DNA from 3 places in the Peribacillus sp. NPDC055009 genome. Region 1 is predicted to be linked to each of the others. Evidence: riboswitches for the same ligand, from Rfam matches in the RefSeq annotation. Region 1 holds a riboswitch; each other region holds the start of a gene.
What was found. Region 1 has a riboswitch for glycine ahead of ACWF5P_RS02410 (amidohydrolase). Riboswitches for the same ligand answer to the same signal wherever they lie in the genome.

Region 1 (5,435 bases):
GGCATCTTTCTCAAATCGGTGATGATTGGCTGACCGGATATATCGAGCCCTAAGGCCACAGCAAGCGGTGATTCATGCTCTTGAAACTCAGTACTTTCCAAAACCTCCCGCAAAAATACCGGTTTGCTTTTCCTGTTCGGAATCTCGATGCCAATTGTATGTTTACCCGGAATAGGCGCTTCCATCCGCATATCTTGAGCAGCAAGGCTTAGTTTGATGTCATCCATCAGGTTCGTCACTTTATTCACCTTCACTCCCGGTTCCGGATGCACCTCGAAACGGGTTACTGCCGGTCCTTGAGTGACATTGACGACCTTTGCACGGACATTGAAATTTTTCAATGTCTCATCAAGTAATAAAGTCTGTTCCTCGAGCCACACATCATCATGCACAGCATAAGTGGGAGGTGTCAGCAATTCGATATTAGGAAACACATAGTATGGATTTTCATTTTCATCCGCTTCGACAGAGCCAAAAACTGCCGGGATTTCGCCCTTACTGCCTTCTGCCGCTTCCTCTGTATATAATGCTTCTTGATACCCGTGTCCAGAAATCGGGGATTCCTGTTCCAAGAGCGGCTTAGGGTTGGAACCGATGTTGGATTCGACTGTATTTTCAGGCACAGCAGCGACGGTTTCGGAACCAACCTTAGCGTCCGAAAAGGTAAGTGGTATGGCCGGAGTCTGCTCTTTCGGAATAACTCTGCCTTCCTCCTGTTTCCGTTCAGGAATGGCGGTTGGTTTCGCTTGTCCTGCCTCTGTTTGGGCAGCATCATCCATTGGCCGCTTATCAGGTGATACTACTGCCCTTTCCGAATTAAGGCTTTTTTTTTCCGGCATCATTTTATTCATGAAGTCATTTTTTTTCCGATCTTGCTTAAGCATCATCACATTAAATGGGATGTGTTTTTTCGGACGTTTGTGCTGCACTTCAGGTATTGCCTCAGATGGGTCTTCAGGCATTGTCCCTTGACTAACGGATGGTTGATTTGATTGCACAGCAATCTCCCCAGGAACCGATATCGCTTCAGGCGGTGTGTCGTCCGTCTGTTCCATGATGGATACAGCGACTTCGCGTCCAAATTCTACTTCGTCCTGTTCAATAGCCTCTTTTTCCACCGCAGGCTCAATTATGTTGGGCTCGATTACTGCTTGTTCTGGCAGTGTCTCAATGGAATTCCTGCGAAAGAAAGCGGGTATCTCTGAATCTTCCAGTTTTTCTTCCGCTTGTTCCGGTATAAGAACGGATGGTTCTGTCGTCAATTCCTCATGTGACACTTCTTTTGGGATTTCAGGAATCGATGCTGGAATCCCGATATCGGGTTCTTCCTTTTTTAGGACGGGCATTTTGCTTTCTAATTCATATTCGACAATTTCTTCAGAAACGACTGTTTTTTTTTCCGGACGACGGAACCCATAAATGGGTGAAGGGATTTCCGTCGGACGGAATGGAGTATTTGAAGGGACTATTTTTGAGACTTCCTCCCGTTCGAAGTTTCTCCGTTTTGGTTCAGGATCCCTCACAGGCCTTCTTGTTTCTTTGGCCGCGCTCCCCTTTTTTGGTTCATGATCTTCCCTGTTTCTTTCCCTAGGCTTTCTTTTGCTCTGTTCACGATCTGGAATGAGCGGAAACTTGAACTGCCCTTTTGGATATTGAAACAGGATTTTCGTATCAGGGTCTGGCGTCTGCGACATTTTTTCCACTTTTTGATTGTAAACCTTTATTTCTTCTTCCTTTGACTTTGCAAGCTTTGAAAAATCCATTTTCCTTAATGTCTCTTCATCAAGCGGTTCATCTATAATAATCTCTTCAATTTCAATAATTTCCTCTGCTTGGAACCATTTTTTCATCTTATTTAGCCATTTCAAAACTATCACTCTTTCTACATCTGTAGTTATGTAACTAATTCTACCAGTTATTTTAAAAATATCGAGAAAATTTAAGCTAAATTGGGATTAGTATCTATTTTTTTATCGCACTCTTACTAACTTAACGTATTTCGCAGAACTCCTACCCTATTAAACCCCTTCTGGTATGAGTTTAAACCTGCACTTCGTGAAATAACATTAGCCCTTAGTCTACTATTTAAATAAAACACCGCTGTTAAATCGCGTTTACAAAGAGATTAAGTTTTCATGCCGCGCAAGAAGCAGACTGGTCAATTCATTGAAGCATCCTTCACGAAACCTCCGGTGGCATCCTGAAACCCATAAAACACCGTTCGTTAATACCGAACGGTGTTTTGTGGGTTTCTGCACTTTTTTGCAAACAAATATACCAATGGAACTATTCCCATTCATAAAAATCGCATACAACTTGGGCCACTGATTTGGATGCGATCAAAAGGGCATCTTCATCAATGTCGAATTTGGGATGGTGATTGAAATATGCCTTCTCCACCCCTTTTGGTTTGCAGCCAATGTAAAAGAAGCAGCCAGGAATCTTTTCTGCATAATACGAAAAATCCTCTGAACCAGAGAAAACCGGAAATTCCATAACCTTTTTAATATCTTTGTCTTTCATGCTTTCCAGACTATTTTTCACGAATCCAGTCAATTCAGGGTCATTATATAACGGAGGATAATCAGGCACATATGTTAGTTCGCACTGAACATCAAATTCCGTTTCTATCCCTTTAACGATGCGGTGGATTTCCCTATCGATCAGCTGTTGGGTCTCTGCTGTCATATAACGAACATCCCCTTCAATTTCTATACGATCTTTAATGACATTAAAGCTTCCTTTTCCATCGAAGGAGCCGATTGTGACCACGCCCATATCAAAAGGGTTCAAGCGGCGGCTGATCACGGTTTGTACGGCTGTCACGAAATGGGCGCCTGCCACAATGGCATCATTGGCCATATGCGGGGACGAACCATGGCCGCCTACACCCTTAATCGCCAGCTTGAAATAGGTCCGTCCAGCCATCGAATAGCCGCCGTGATACCCGGCAACCCCTGCAGGATGGGACGGAAATAAGTGGATTCCAAAAACGGCATCAAGTTCATCCAAAAACCCTGATTCCATAATGCTCTTTGCTCCACCTGGGGGTGTTTCTTCTGCATGTTGATGGATTATTTTAATCGTACCGGATAGGGAATCTTTAAGCTCATTGATGCAGTCTGCCAGAACCAATAAATAAGCGGTATGCCCATCATGTCCGCAGGCATGCATGACACCTTCATTTTTTGAACGGAACGGGACATCCGCTTCTTCTTTAATCGGCAACGCATCGAAATCCGCACGGAGACCTATCGTTTTCCCAGGTTTTCCGCCTTCGATCGTTACGATGATCCCTAATCCATTTCCTACATTCGTTTGAATCGACATATCCTTACCCTTATAAAAATCAATGATATATTGTGCCGTTTTCTCTTCTTTGAAGGATAGTTCCGGGTTCTCGTGTAAATGACGGCGGATTTGAACCATTTCCCCTTTACGGGCTTCCAGCATGTTCATTAATTTGCTTTTCACGTTCACGTTTATTCTCCCCCTTATTTCAAGTTGAGCATATTAGTAGTTCCATGTTCGCTGCATGCCTTCCGATGCAAAGTGCCAATTAAAAAAGGGCAGAGAAGGATTGCGTAAACTTACCGCTCCCCTTCTCTGTCCTTTTCACCTGAGAGTTTAGCTCCATTTTTGGTCATGGAGATTTCCCCTTTGGTGGCATACTGCTTCCTGCGCACTCTCCAGAGCTGCGTCCAGCTGCGGTTCCATTTACCTGAGAGATTTGCTCCAAGGGATCTTTTTGGGACTTGCTCCTTCAGTGGCTCAATGCTGCACTCTCCCACAACGTTCATCCGCTTGTTCTTTTTATATTCTCAAAATATTCCAATTATATTATCGCCGATTAAAAAATAAATATCAACTCTGAGTTATAAACTCTATTAAACTTTAAAAGGACCGCTGCCAGATGCTGACACGGTCCTTTTGTGATTCATTATTGTTCAGGCTTTTTGTTTTTACCCATAATGAAGATGGGCTCCAACTCATTTTCTTCGTAAAGGAATGATAGAGCCGTTATCGGAACATGACCGCTGGCAAAGAAGCTCATCGCCATTTGCGCAAGAATATCATAGCCCGTATCATTCTTCACATCGGCAATGATGATGACATCCTGATGGGGAATGGCCACAGCCATGGTTCCCTCGATCTTGTCCTTCATTTCCCGAAGCCATGATTCATTTAAAATCCTGCTGGCATCATATCCATCATTCGTGTTCAAAAAATAAAATGCATTACCTGCAACGATATCCGACTTCATTTCAGTGGTGAGGGAACGGGCATTGAATAGGGCAATTTCACGGATCCTGTCACCCTGCCAATTTTCCCGTTGAATCATCTTTTCATCTATAAGACGGTAGGTTTTCCCTAAATCAAGGGCATAAAAAACCCGGGTTTCAGCCGTATGCTCATCGAATAAAAACGGATTTCCTTCTTCGGATTCCATTGGAAAGGAGGTCGAGCGGATGACTGGGAAAATGAATTTCTCCTTGCCTTCCATACTGTGTTCTTCCCCCATCACATTCAGGGCCTCTTCCACGTAATAGGTAATTTCATCGATGGCCTTTTCCTGTACGTTTTCATAGTTAGCAAGCACAGGAGGCAACTCGATGGTAATCCCCTTCCCGGTCTTCACATTTTCCACCCGTAACGTATCTTGCTGGCTATCGAATTTGAATGAGCGATTCTCATCTTTTAAACGCTCCTTCAAGATATTTTTCAGCTTCGTGCTGTCCATTTTCATGACGGACCCTCCTCTTCATTGAAAAATCCCCAGCGAGAAGGGGAAATTGATTATAGTGATTGAATGAATTCCTCAATTTGTTCTTGCGTTTTGCGATCCTTGCTCACAAATCTGCCTAGCTCCTTGCCATTATCATACGCAATGAAACTTGGTATACCGAATACATCATTAGCCGCACACACATCGATGAATTCATCACGGTCCACATAAATGAATGTAAAGTCAGGAAATTTCGTTTCAATCTCCGGCATTATCGGTTCGATTACACGGCAATCTCCACACCATGTTGCTGAAAAAAGAAAGATATGTTTGCCTTCATTTTTAAATGCATCATATTGCTCTACTGTTTGTAATTTTTCCATTTGTATATTCCTCCTGCTCTAAATGACACCTTATTTTTTATAATCCCATCATACCAGAGTCTCCAGGAATCAACCATTAATACGGATCGGTTGAAAGTCACTGGTCCTCTTATTTCTGGGGCACGGATGAAACGATTTCCATCATTTGTTTTGCATCGGTTTTTAATTGGTCTTTATCCGTTTCGGTTGTCAGCTTCACTCCGCCGATCCCCACTGCAAGCTCATACTTTTCTTTCGGTATCTCTTTAATCGAAATAAAGCCGAATTTATCATCGGTTTGAAAAGAATGCAGTACTTCAAATTGATCCTCTTGTTCCTTTATGGCC
Region 2 (5,435 bases), on a different contig from region 1:
GATACTGCAGGTGCAAATTCCTTATAGACGTTTTTCGCGAGCAGTGTAGCGACGCTCATCAAAAGCATGGATCCCGGCACCAATGCAGTCAATAATCCAGCTCCGCCGATTATGCCTATAAACCATGGATCAAAGGTCTCGATCGAAAGGCGCAGCAATGACAGGTCTGCATCTGCCCCAACGAGTCCGGGCACTTTCAATATTGCTGTAAACCCAACAAAAAAGACGAATAACAGCATGAGTGTATATAAAGGGCTGATGATGGCATTTTTTCGAAATACCTTGCCGCTGCGTGCTGAATAAACAGCACTGAAAACTTGGGGCCACATATAGAAACCGAATACGAGCAATATTACCGTGGAGATAAACCATGATACGCTAAGACCCTGATCAGGGAACTTTAGAAAACCAGGCTTGACCGCATCAATCGCTTCAAACATCGGCTGAAATCCGCCAAAGTAATGAATCGGCAGATAAATCCCTAAGAATCCTATTATGGCGACCATCATGATATCTTTAATGACCGCTGTCCAAACTGAACCGTGTATACCGGAGATCATCACATAAATGGTAAGGCTGATTGCCCCCATCCAAACTGCCTCAGACATTGAGATGGCACCATAAGATGCTTCTGAGACAATGATCCCCAATCCTTTCAGCTGCACGACGATCACTGGAATCATCGATACCACACCGACAAGCGCAGCCAAAACTCCTAAACCAGGACTCTTATATTTGCTTACAAAGAAATCGGATTGAGACATTAGTTTATTTTCTTTAGCATATCTCCATATTTCCGGTAGGAGCCAATAGGATAATACGTAAGACAAAGTAATGTAAATTAGAACATATAGAGCGGGTGCACCTTTGCCATAAGCCCAGCCGCTGCCGCCAAGGAAGGAGAAGGTCGTATAGATTTCCCCGGCCATCAGCAGAAAGACGAAAATCGCACCAAAACCACGTCCGCCCACCGTCCATTGTTCCAAGTCCATATCTTTCCCTTTTGAAGAGCGTATGCCTAAAAATATCGATAGAAGTAAAAATGCTAAAATGATTAAGAGAGCAATATTCATTCCTGGTCACCTTCCCGATTCCTGGGATCCAGCTTATACATGATGCCCAGTATGACAGAGGTAAGGACCACCCACATAGCCATCCAGAACATATTGAAAGGCATCCCTAATACATATGGTTCTATTTTATTAACAAAAGGTAGAAATCCTAGTATGCCTATAAAAGGAACTAGAGTAAGAATATATATAATCTTCATTAAACAAACCCCTCCGTTTTAAATAAAGTGAAACGTCCACCAATGGGGGTTTATTCTTCAATGCCACTGATGGATGGGTGGACCAAACCGGGATGAAAAATTCATACATGACGGAAAAGGTCCGATAATATATATATTAGCTTACACTATTTTGATATAAAATTTAATGCAGTTGCCTGATATATTTGAGCAACTGTACGCAGACAGCCGAACAATGATATGTTCATAAAACAGATAAAGCCTTGAATTCATAGTGAGTTCAAGGCTTTATTTCCTTTAGCTATATTTTTTCCTAGAATTATATAGTATTACCAAAAGTATGAACCAGATTGGGGTCAAGAGCAGTGATAGTCGTGTAGCTTCAGCGAATAGCATAACAATAAGGATGAACAGGAATAATCCTAATATGGCGTAATTGACAAAGGGTGTAAAAGGAGCCTTGAAAGTCGATTTCGCTCTTAGGTCAGGCCTTGTTTTCGAATATTTGATATGGGAAATCAAGATAATGCTCCATACCCATATGAAACAGATGGCACTGATGGTCGTCACGACGGTAAATGCCTGTTCAGGTATCAGTTTGCTTAATAATGCCCCTATTGATACAACGATTGTGGATGTTAATAAGGCATTGCTCGGAACAGCCTGTTTATTTAATTTTTCCAGTTTAGCAGGGGCTTCGCCATTCCTGCTTAACGTATAAAGTATTCGGCTCGTTGAAAATAAACCGCTGTTGCATGCAGAAGCAGCGGATGTCAAAACGACGAAGTTGATGATCCCTGCAGCGACAGGAATGCCGATTAACGCAAAGACCTCTACAAATGGGCTGCTCGTGGCATCCAGTTGTGTCCATGGGTTGACGCAGAGAATGACGAATAGTGCACCAACATAGAAAAGTAAAATCCGGACAGGGATTTTATTGATGGCAGATGGAATGTTCTTTCTCGGGTTTGCCGTTTCTGCTGCGGAAACCCCGACCAATTCGACACCGACAAATGAGAAGACGACCAGCTGTAAAGATAATAGGAATCCAGAAATGCCATTAGGGAACATGCCCCCATGATTCCATAGGTTCGTTAGGGAAACCGTTCCGCTATTGGTATTGAAGCCGATGATCAAAAGGATGATCCCCACGACGATCAAGGCGATGATCGTGATTACTTTAATGATGGCAAACCAGAATTCCAATTCGCCAAATAACTTAACGGTCAAAAGGTTCAATCCTAACAGAATGACTAGGCATATTAGAGCCGGAATCCATTGAGGGATATCGAACCAATATTGCATATAGACGCCGACAGCTATGATATCGGCCATTGCGGTCATGATCCAACAGAACCAATATGTCCACCCTGTCACGAAGCCGGCCCATGGACCGACATATTCGGTTGCAAATTCAGTGAATGATGTATACCCTGCATTGGATAAGAGCAATTCCCCTAGTGCCCTCATCACAAAAAACAAGGCAATCCCTATTATCAGATAGGAAAATAAAATGGAAGGTCCTGCTAATTGTATGGCTTTTCCGGAACCTAAAAATAATCCGGTGCCAATGGTTCCTCCTATTGCGATCAGTTGTACATGTCTATTTTTTAAATCTCTTTTTAATTCTTGTTTTGCCAATTCTTACGCCCCCGTCTTTTTATAGTCTTGGTAGTGAATGAATTTACCTGAATGGTCTTGGAGAGAGGGACTGATTTTTTCGTCCAGCTTGCCTTTCCCATTGGTTTTAAAGCTGTTGTTTTTAGTCCAACCACAAAATGGACAATAAAAAAAGAGATTGGATAATACCAATCTCTTAAAGGGTTCAGAATAACAATTTTATCATTCGTTACTCTTCTGTCCTTTTGCCTGAGATTGTGAATCCTTCGGCGCTGCATCTTGTACAGTCTCTCCAGAAGCTGCTCCTGCTATAGTGTCATCCATAGCATTCATCGCTTGCTTGTATGCGGTTGTGAATAAATGTTGTCAGTGATAATCTACCACTGCTGAATCATTCATTATGCTTATAAAATAATATTGGAATTCTATCATCTATTTTTCGGAAGGTCAACAATTTTTTTTTGAAGTGAAAACGGCAATAGCTGTAGTTTTATAGTGGTCTTAATTTTTATTAAGGTACTTGAAAAATTTGTTTTTTGGATGATCACTATTATGAAATATTGAACATCATTTTTTTGAAATGATATTTTTAGATAAGGGAAATTGCCAAGATATATTTGGTAACTGTTTATTTCAAAAATACAATTGTATTTTTACAGAATATTTACTATTATAAGATAAGAAAACATAATTGAAGTGTTATTGATACTTTTTTCGATAAAGCATTTCTAACCGCAATAATTAATAGAGAGTCGTTCGTGTTAAGGATGGAAAAGCATTACCGATATTGCATCTGGGGGAGTTAAACATGTCGAACAAGGAATTAAAGAGAGGGCTGGAAGCACGTCACATTCAAATGATAGCTTTGGGCGGAACCATCGGTGTCGGGTTATTCATGGGATCGGCGAGCACGATCAAATGGACCGGGCCCTCTGTAATGCTTGCTTATGCCATCGCAGGTATTTTTATATTTTTCATCATGCGTTCCATGGGTGAGATGCTCTATTTAGAACCGACTACAGGTTCTTTTGCAACCTTTGCGAGCAGCTATATACATCCTTTGGCAGGTTATATGACTGCTTGGAGCAATTGGTTTCAATGGGTAATCGTCGGAATGTCCGAAATCATCGCGGTTGGGTTGTATATGCAATATTGGTTCCCGGATTTACCGGCTTGGATACCAGGTGTGGTCGCCATGATCATCTTGGGGGCGGCCAACCTCATTTCAGTTAAATCCTTCGGGGAATTTGAATTCTGGTTTGCGCTTATAAAAATCATAACGATCATATTGATGATCGTTGCCGGCCTAGGCCTTATCTTCTTTGGAATAGGGAATGGCGGGGATGCGATTGGATTATCGAATCTATGGGAAAATGGCGGCTTCTTTACGGGAGGCTGGACAGGATTCTTCTTTGCGCTTTCCCTTGTCGTGGCATCCTATCAAGGCGTTGAGCTTATCGGCATCACAGCCGGAGAAGCGAAAGATCCAAGGAAGACCGTAACAAAAGCTATCCAATCAATCATATGGCGTATATTAATTTTCTATATTGGTGCCATATTTGTCATCGTGACAGTCTTCCCTTGGGATCAACTGGATGACTTAGGAAGCCCATTCGTTTCAACCTTTGCTAAAATAGGTATCACAGCAGCAGCAGGAATCATCAATTTTGTCGTAATCACAGCGGCAATGTCTGGATGCAACAGTGGGATTTTCAGTGCAGGGCGTATGCTTTACACACTTGCATTGAATGGCCAAGCTCCAAAAGTCTTTGCTAAAGTATCTAAAAATGGAGTGCCGGCATATTGTACGATCGCTGTACTATTAGGATTGGGCATCGGGGTTATCCTGAATTACCTTGCACCGCCGCAATTATTCCTTTATGTGTACAGTGCGAGTGTATTACCCGGGATGATTCCATGGTTTGTCTTACTTATCAGTGAGCTTAAATTCAGAAAGGTAAATGCCGCTGAAATGGAGAAACATCCGTTCAAGATGCCGTTGGCCCCTTACAGTAACTATGCGACAATTGCCTTCTTACTGATGGTGCTGGTCGGTATGTGGATCAATCCTAGTACCCGGATTTCCTTGGTTGTCGGGATCGTTTTCCTAGCCTTGGTCGTAGCAAGTTATTACATGCTGAAAATGGATAAACGAACACCATTGGATGTTAAATCCGATGATGAAATTTCGGGATAAGAAACTCTATCAGAAAGCCCTTCTCTTAATTCGAGAAGGGCTTTTTTGTCTTTGGTGATTGTTGGAATTCAGGAGTGAAGTGGTGGAATTCACGAGTAAAATGGCGAAACTTACGAGTGAAGCTGAGAAACTCGAGTAAAACAGCGGAATTTAACGAGTAAATCAGCGAATCTCACGAGTAAAGCTAATTAGTAGTCCCCGTAACAAGGGATGCCAGCAGGGGGACGCTTATGGAATGTGTCTTCCTGACAACTTTTTCATAGGATGTAACATCATCTTTACCCGAGGAAGGGGTTATATTTTGGAAAGAACAAAACTTACCGGGCGGGTCGTTACACCTAATGATGCTGAGTATGAGCAGGCCAGGAT
Region 3 (5,435 bases), on a different contig from region 1:
ATTCTGCCAGCGAAGCATTGCTTCCTCTGCCCAGGAATGGTCATCATCCTCGAAACTGGTCCTGATGTATGTATCCAGTCTTGCCAATCCGCTCTTGGGCATTATGAGCGGTGAAAGCGTAAAGGAGTAATCCGGTATTTTGGGGGTGACCTTTATCGGTAAAACCCGATGGTGAAACCTTTCCATGATCTCACCTGAGATTAAATTCAAACCGATCGACATGAAGGTATCCTTTTTACGATCGCATTGATAGGATATTTTCACATTCAGGGTCAGCCAAGGAAACAAAGGATTATTTCCCCCTTTTGATGGAGGGGTATCCTCAAAAAGTCTAGTATATCCTGCCAGCTTTTTGGTAGATTGAATAATCTGGTGAAGGCGAGGGGAGCCAAAATGAATCATTTCTCCCTTTAAATCGGATGGAGCTAGTTCTGGATCGGTAATGAAAGTCATCTGTGCTGGGTTTGGAACGCCGCCTGTTTTTTCTAGATAATGCCAATAAAAGGGTCTGTTCATTAATTCTTTATCCATATCAATCGTCAATTGGACTGTAAGGTGGGTTGGTGCATTATCCAGTATTTCACAATCATTGGCTTTAAAGTAAGTTATTAAAAAATCATGAATTTCCCGTTGCTGCATGAACCTCACCTTCCTTCATTGATTGGGCGAATTGGATTAACGATGAAAAATTATCCATCTTGATTTTCATTTCGCCCTCTGTTTTGGATTCACCGACTACATCAATCAAATATTCTTCAATGTTGTTAATATCCAGTTTGGTTAGAATATCATCCAATTCGCCGATTACTTTCTCGAATAAATTTATTTTTTCATATAGTAACTTTAGAATATGTTCTTCCACTGTATTTTTCGTGGCAAAGTTATAAATCATCACATCTTCTTCCTGACCAAGGCGGTGTATCCGTCCGATTCTCTGTTCGAGCCTCATCGGGTTCCATGGCAGGTCAAAATTAATCAAGTGATGGCAAAACTGAAGGTTTATCCCTTCCCCGCCAGCTTCTGTTGCAATCAATACCTGTATATTTTTTTGGAATAATTCTCGCATCCAGTCTTTCTTTCCGCGCTTAAAACCGCCTCGGAAAGGAACTGAAGAAATTCCATTCTGCTGTAGATACCATTGTAGATATAGCTGAGTCGCCCGGTATTCGGTAAAGATAATGACTTTATCATCAATTTTCTTGATCAGTTCCAAAGCTTTTTCAGCCTTTGAGTTCTGAACCGTTTCATTCACTTTAGAAAATAAATCATCAAGCTTTGCCAAAAAGTCAGGGGAAGGCTGATCATATTTATTTTTCATATTCTTTAATGTATAAAAGACCGCCTCTCTGCTGCTGCATGCTTCCCTTTGGAGAGTGAGAGCCGAAAAGGCGCTTCCTTTAGAACCATCCGAAATAGGTTTGAATTTGGAAACAGCATCGTACAATGCTTGTTCCGTTGGAGAAAATTCAATGGTGATGGTCTCCACATGCCGTTTTGTCCATTCAATGCCAGTATCGGCCCGCCGGTTTCGAATCATGACAGTGTTGACAAGTTCCTTTAGGTGTTCATCTTCAATTATGTTCCGGCCTTTCCCTTTATACTTTTCTGAAAAAAGTGAGGCATTTCCCAAGTGGCCTGGTTTCAATAACGAAACGAGGTGGAAAATTTCCTCGACTTTATTTTGAATCGGAGTGGCTGTCAGGAGTAAACAAAATTTCTTTTTCAGATTTTGGACGAATTCATAGTTCTTCGTCTTATTATTTTTAAGTTTATGAGCTTCATCAATAATGATGAAGTCGTATTCCTGCTTGAAAATGATATCTCGATGTGGAGCTCGTTTCGCTGTATCAATGGATGAAATGACCACATCACAGGAGTCCCAAACATAGCTTTTTCTCTGAACGACTGCCGGTATATGAAACTTGGTATTCAATTCAAAAGCCCATTGTGTGACAAGGGAAGCCGGAACAAGGATCAAAACTTTTTTTACAAGGCCCCTAATCATATACTCTTTTAGGATCAATCCAGCTTCAATTGTTTTTCCGAGCCCTACCTCATCAGCTAAAATGGCCTTTCCATTCATCTTTTCCACCACTTGCTTGGCTGCTTCCAATTGATGGGGAAGTGGGGTTAACTGCGGAAGGTGCTTGGGCGCCTGTAAACCTTCAAAATCAGGGATGATAAGATTTTCCTCCATTTGAACCGCGAGCTTATAAAGCTCCCAGTTTCCCCATGGACCGTCATTTTCCATCTTTTGCAGAAACTCGTCATTCCATTCAGAATTAAAGGATATATTGATTTTCATAGAAATAACTCCCTCTTAAATCATATTTTCCTTAATAAAAGGTCAAAACCCGAACATTTCATATGTGAAGTAAGAAAAATATTTCTCTTCAAAAGATATTGCAGAGATAAGTTTCTTAGGGTAGGATATAAGTATATTTAGAAAATTCCAATTTCCCAACGCTACAAAGAATCTTTGTACATCGATTTTGCAGTTCGCGTTTTCTTAGTATGGGCTATAGGCTTCTAATTTATCCAAGATTACTGAAGGAGACCAATCAAACGGTTTCTGAGGTTTCAGGAGAATTGGCAGAGAATGCATTCCACGATGCTCAGAGGTTTTACCGATGTTTGGTGGCTTATTCGCTTCCTTTCATTGGTAGACCATTTATATGCGGGTGAAGATAAGGGGAGAGACTACGGATGTAGCGCCGAAGGAGCAAACTTAGCAGTGAATCTCTCAGGCAAAAGAACTCTTATTGGACGCAACTCTGGAGAGCGCCGTCCGTTTTGGGACGGCCACCAAAGGGGAAAACCTATTACATAGGTAAACTTTCAGGTTTCAGGACAGAGAAAAAGCTCAAACGGGCTTTCTCTGTCCTTTTTTGTGCTTTTTTCACATCATGAATCAGGATATATCTGATGCGTAATGACAAGAAGCTTTTGATAATGAAGCCAATTAATTTAAAAAAATCTGAAGGGGGTCATTTTTTGACCGATTTAAAAAGAACACCACTATTTGAGGTTTATCGTGAATACGGAGGTAAAACGATTGATTTTGGCGGCTGGGAACTTCCTGTCCAATTTTCGGGTATAAAGGACGAACATGAAGCCGTACGTACAAAAGCTGGGTTATTCGATGTTTCCCATATGGGTGAAGTCGATGTTAAGGGTCCTGGGAGCCTTTCCTTTTTACAAAAGATGCTGACTAATGATATATCAAAGCTGAAACAGGGCGGTGCCCAATATTCCGCCATGTGTTATGAAAACGGAGGCACGGTTGATGATCTAATCGTGTATAAAAGGTCTGAGGATGACTATCTGCTCGTGGTCAATGCAGCGAACACAGAAAAAGATTTCAATTGGCTGCAAGCTCATTTATCGGAAGATGTCCAAATCAAGAATGTATCTAGTGACTATACACAGCTGGCACTTCAAGGGCCAGCTGCAGAGAAGATTTTACAAAAACTATCGGGAAATACTGCTTTAAGTGAAATTGGATTTTTCAAGTTCAAGGAAAATGTCATGATTAACGGTATCTCCACGATGGTATCCCGTACTGGATACACTGGTGAGGATGGCTTTGAGATATATAGTGACAGTGAAAATGGTCCAGCCCTTTGGAAGGCGATTATGGATGCCGGAAACGAAGAGGGAGTTCAGCCGATTGGATTAGGTGCTCGTGATACCCTGCGTTTTGAAGCGAAACTGCCGTTGTATGGGCAGGAGCTTTCAGCAGACATCACCCCGATAGAAGCCGGGATTGGTTTTGCAGTAAAAGTCGATAAGGAAGTTGATTTTTTCGGGAAAGCCGTTCTTGCTGAGCAAAAGGAGAAAGGAGCTCCTCGCAAGCTTGTGGGAATTGAAATGATAGACCGTGGCATTCCACGTCATGGGTATAAGGTCTACAGCGGTGATAAAGTCATTGGCGAGGTCACGACCGGTACCCAATCACCAACGTTGAAGAAAAACGTGGGTTTGGTACTTATCGATAAGGAATTTTCAGTGCTGGATGCGGAAGTCGAAGTGGAGATCCGTTCCAAACGTTTGAAAGCCGTTATAATACAAACACCTTTTTATAAAAAACCACGTAAATAGAGGGGAATGGTCATTAGATGAAACATCGTTATTTACCCATGACAGAGCAAGATAAACAAGAAATGCTGAAAGCGATAGGGGTATCCACTGCTGAAGAACTTTTCAATGATATCCCTGAGAGCGTTCGTTTTCAAGGAGAATATGATATCAAGCCTGCTAAATCGGAACCAGCATTAATGAAAGAATTATCAAGGCTTGCTGCCAAGAATGCGGATCTTAAAAACTATGCTTCCTTCCTTGGTGCGGGTGTCTATGACCATTATGCACCGGTCATCGTCGATCATGTTCTATCCCGTTCTGAATTTTACACGGCTTATACACCCTATCAGCCTGAAATTTCACAGGGAGAGCTTCAAGCAATCTTTGAATATCAAACGATGATATGTGAATTGACGGGCATGGATGTGGCTAACTCCTCCATGTATGACGGCGGGACAGCGCTGGCTGAAGCAGCCATGCTTGCTTCAGGACAGACACGCCGCAAGAAGATTCTCATTTCAGGAACCGTTCATCCTGAATCAAGAGAAGTCGTGAAAACTTATGCGAAAGGGCAACGCGTGGAAGTGATCGAAATTCCTTATAAAGACGGTGTGACGGACTTAGCTGCTTTAAAGGAATTGGCGAATGAGGACATTGCAGGAGTGATCGTGCAATATCCGAACTTTTTTGGTCGGATCGAGTCATTGAAGGAAATGGAAGAAATCATTCATGGCGTCAAATCCATGTTTATCGTTTCCAGTAATCCGCTTGCATTGGGAGCTTTGACATCCCCTGGTGCACTCGGTGCAGATATCGTAACGGGGGATGCTCAGCCATTCGGCATTCCAGCGGCATTCGGTGGACCTCATTGTGGATATTTTGCGGTTACTAATAAACTTGTTCGGAAAGTTCCGGGCCGACTCGTCGGTCAAACCGTGGATGAAAATGGTAAAAGGGGATTTGTACTAACGCTACAAGCTCGTGAACAGCACATTCGCCGTGACAAAGCCACATCCAACATTTGTTCCAATCAAGCTTTGAATGCGTTGGCAGCTTCTGTTGCAATGACCGCCCTTGGGAAAAAGGGTGTCAAGGAAATGGCCGTGCAAAATATTCAAAAAGCACATTATGCGAAAAAAGCAATTATGGCAGTAGGGGTGGAAGTGATATTCGACGGTCCTTCGTTCAATGAATTTATCATTAAACTGCCTGCTTCGTTTTCAGAAATCAATAAAAGCCTTTTTGAAAAAGGGATGATCGGCGGCTTTGATTTAGGGACGGTTTATCCTGAGCTGAAAGACCATATGCTGGTTGCGGTAACTGAACTTAGAACAAAAGAAGAAATTGATGCACTT

Region 2: it holds a riboswitch for glycine, as region 1 does, so the genes downstream of both, ACWF5P_RS12405 (amino acid permease) here and ACWF5P_RS02410 (amidohydrolase) in region 1, are expected to answer to the same signal.
Region 3: it holds a riboswitch for glycine, as region 1 does, so the genes downstream of both, gcvT (glycine cleavage system aminomethyltransferase GcvT) here and ACWF5P_RS02410 (amidohydrolase) in region 1, are expected to answer to the same signal.

The regions. Positions count from the first base shown of each region.
Region 1 is NZ_JBSGVZ010000001.1:472,175-477,609, reverse strand. It holds gene ACWF5P_RS02415 (DNA translocase FtsK) at 1-1,868, opposite strand, end outside; gene ACWF5P_RS02410 (amidohydrolase) at 2,287-3,474, opposite strand; glycine riboswitch at 3,597-3,703, opposite strand; gene ACWF5P_RS02405 (DUF1444 domain-containing protein) at 3,941-4,747, opposite strand; gene ACWF5P_RS02400 (thioredoxin family protein) at 4,798-5,109, opposite strand; gene ACWF5P_RS02395 (hypothetical protein) at 5,219-5,435, opposite strand, start outside.
Region 2 is NZ_JBSGVZ010000006.1:248,838-254,272, forward strand. It holds gene ACWF5P_RS12395 (sodium:solute symporter family transporter) at 1-1,073, opposite strand, end outside; gene ACWF5P_RS12400 (DUF3311 domain-containing protein) at 1,070-1,270, opposite strand; gene ACWF5P_RS12405 (amino acid permease) at 1,547-2,890, opposite strand; glycine riboswitch at 3,097-3,175, opposite strand; gene ACWF5P_RS12410 (amino acid permease) at 3,678-5,066, shown strand; gene ACWF5P_RS12415 (FAD-binding protein) at 5,368-5,435, shown strand, end outside.
Region 3 is NZ_JBSGVZ010000004.1:167,995-173,429, forward strand. It holds gene ACWF5P_RS09100 (YqhG family protein) at 1-639, opposite strand, end outside; gene ACWF5P_RS09105 (DEAD/DEAH box helicase) at 617-2,305, opposite strand; glycine riboswitch at 2,682-2,769, shown strand; glycine riboswitch at 2,773-2,856, shown strand; gene gcvT (glycine cleavage system aminomethyltransferase GcvT) at 2,995-4,101, shown strand; gene gcvPA (aminomethyl-transferring glycine dehydrogenase subunit GcvPA) at 4,119-5,435, shown strand, end outside.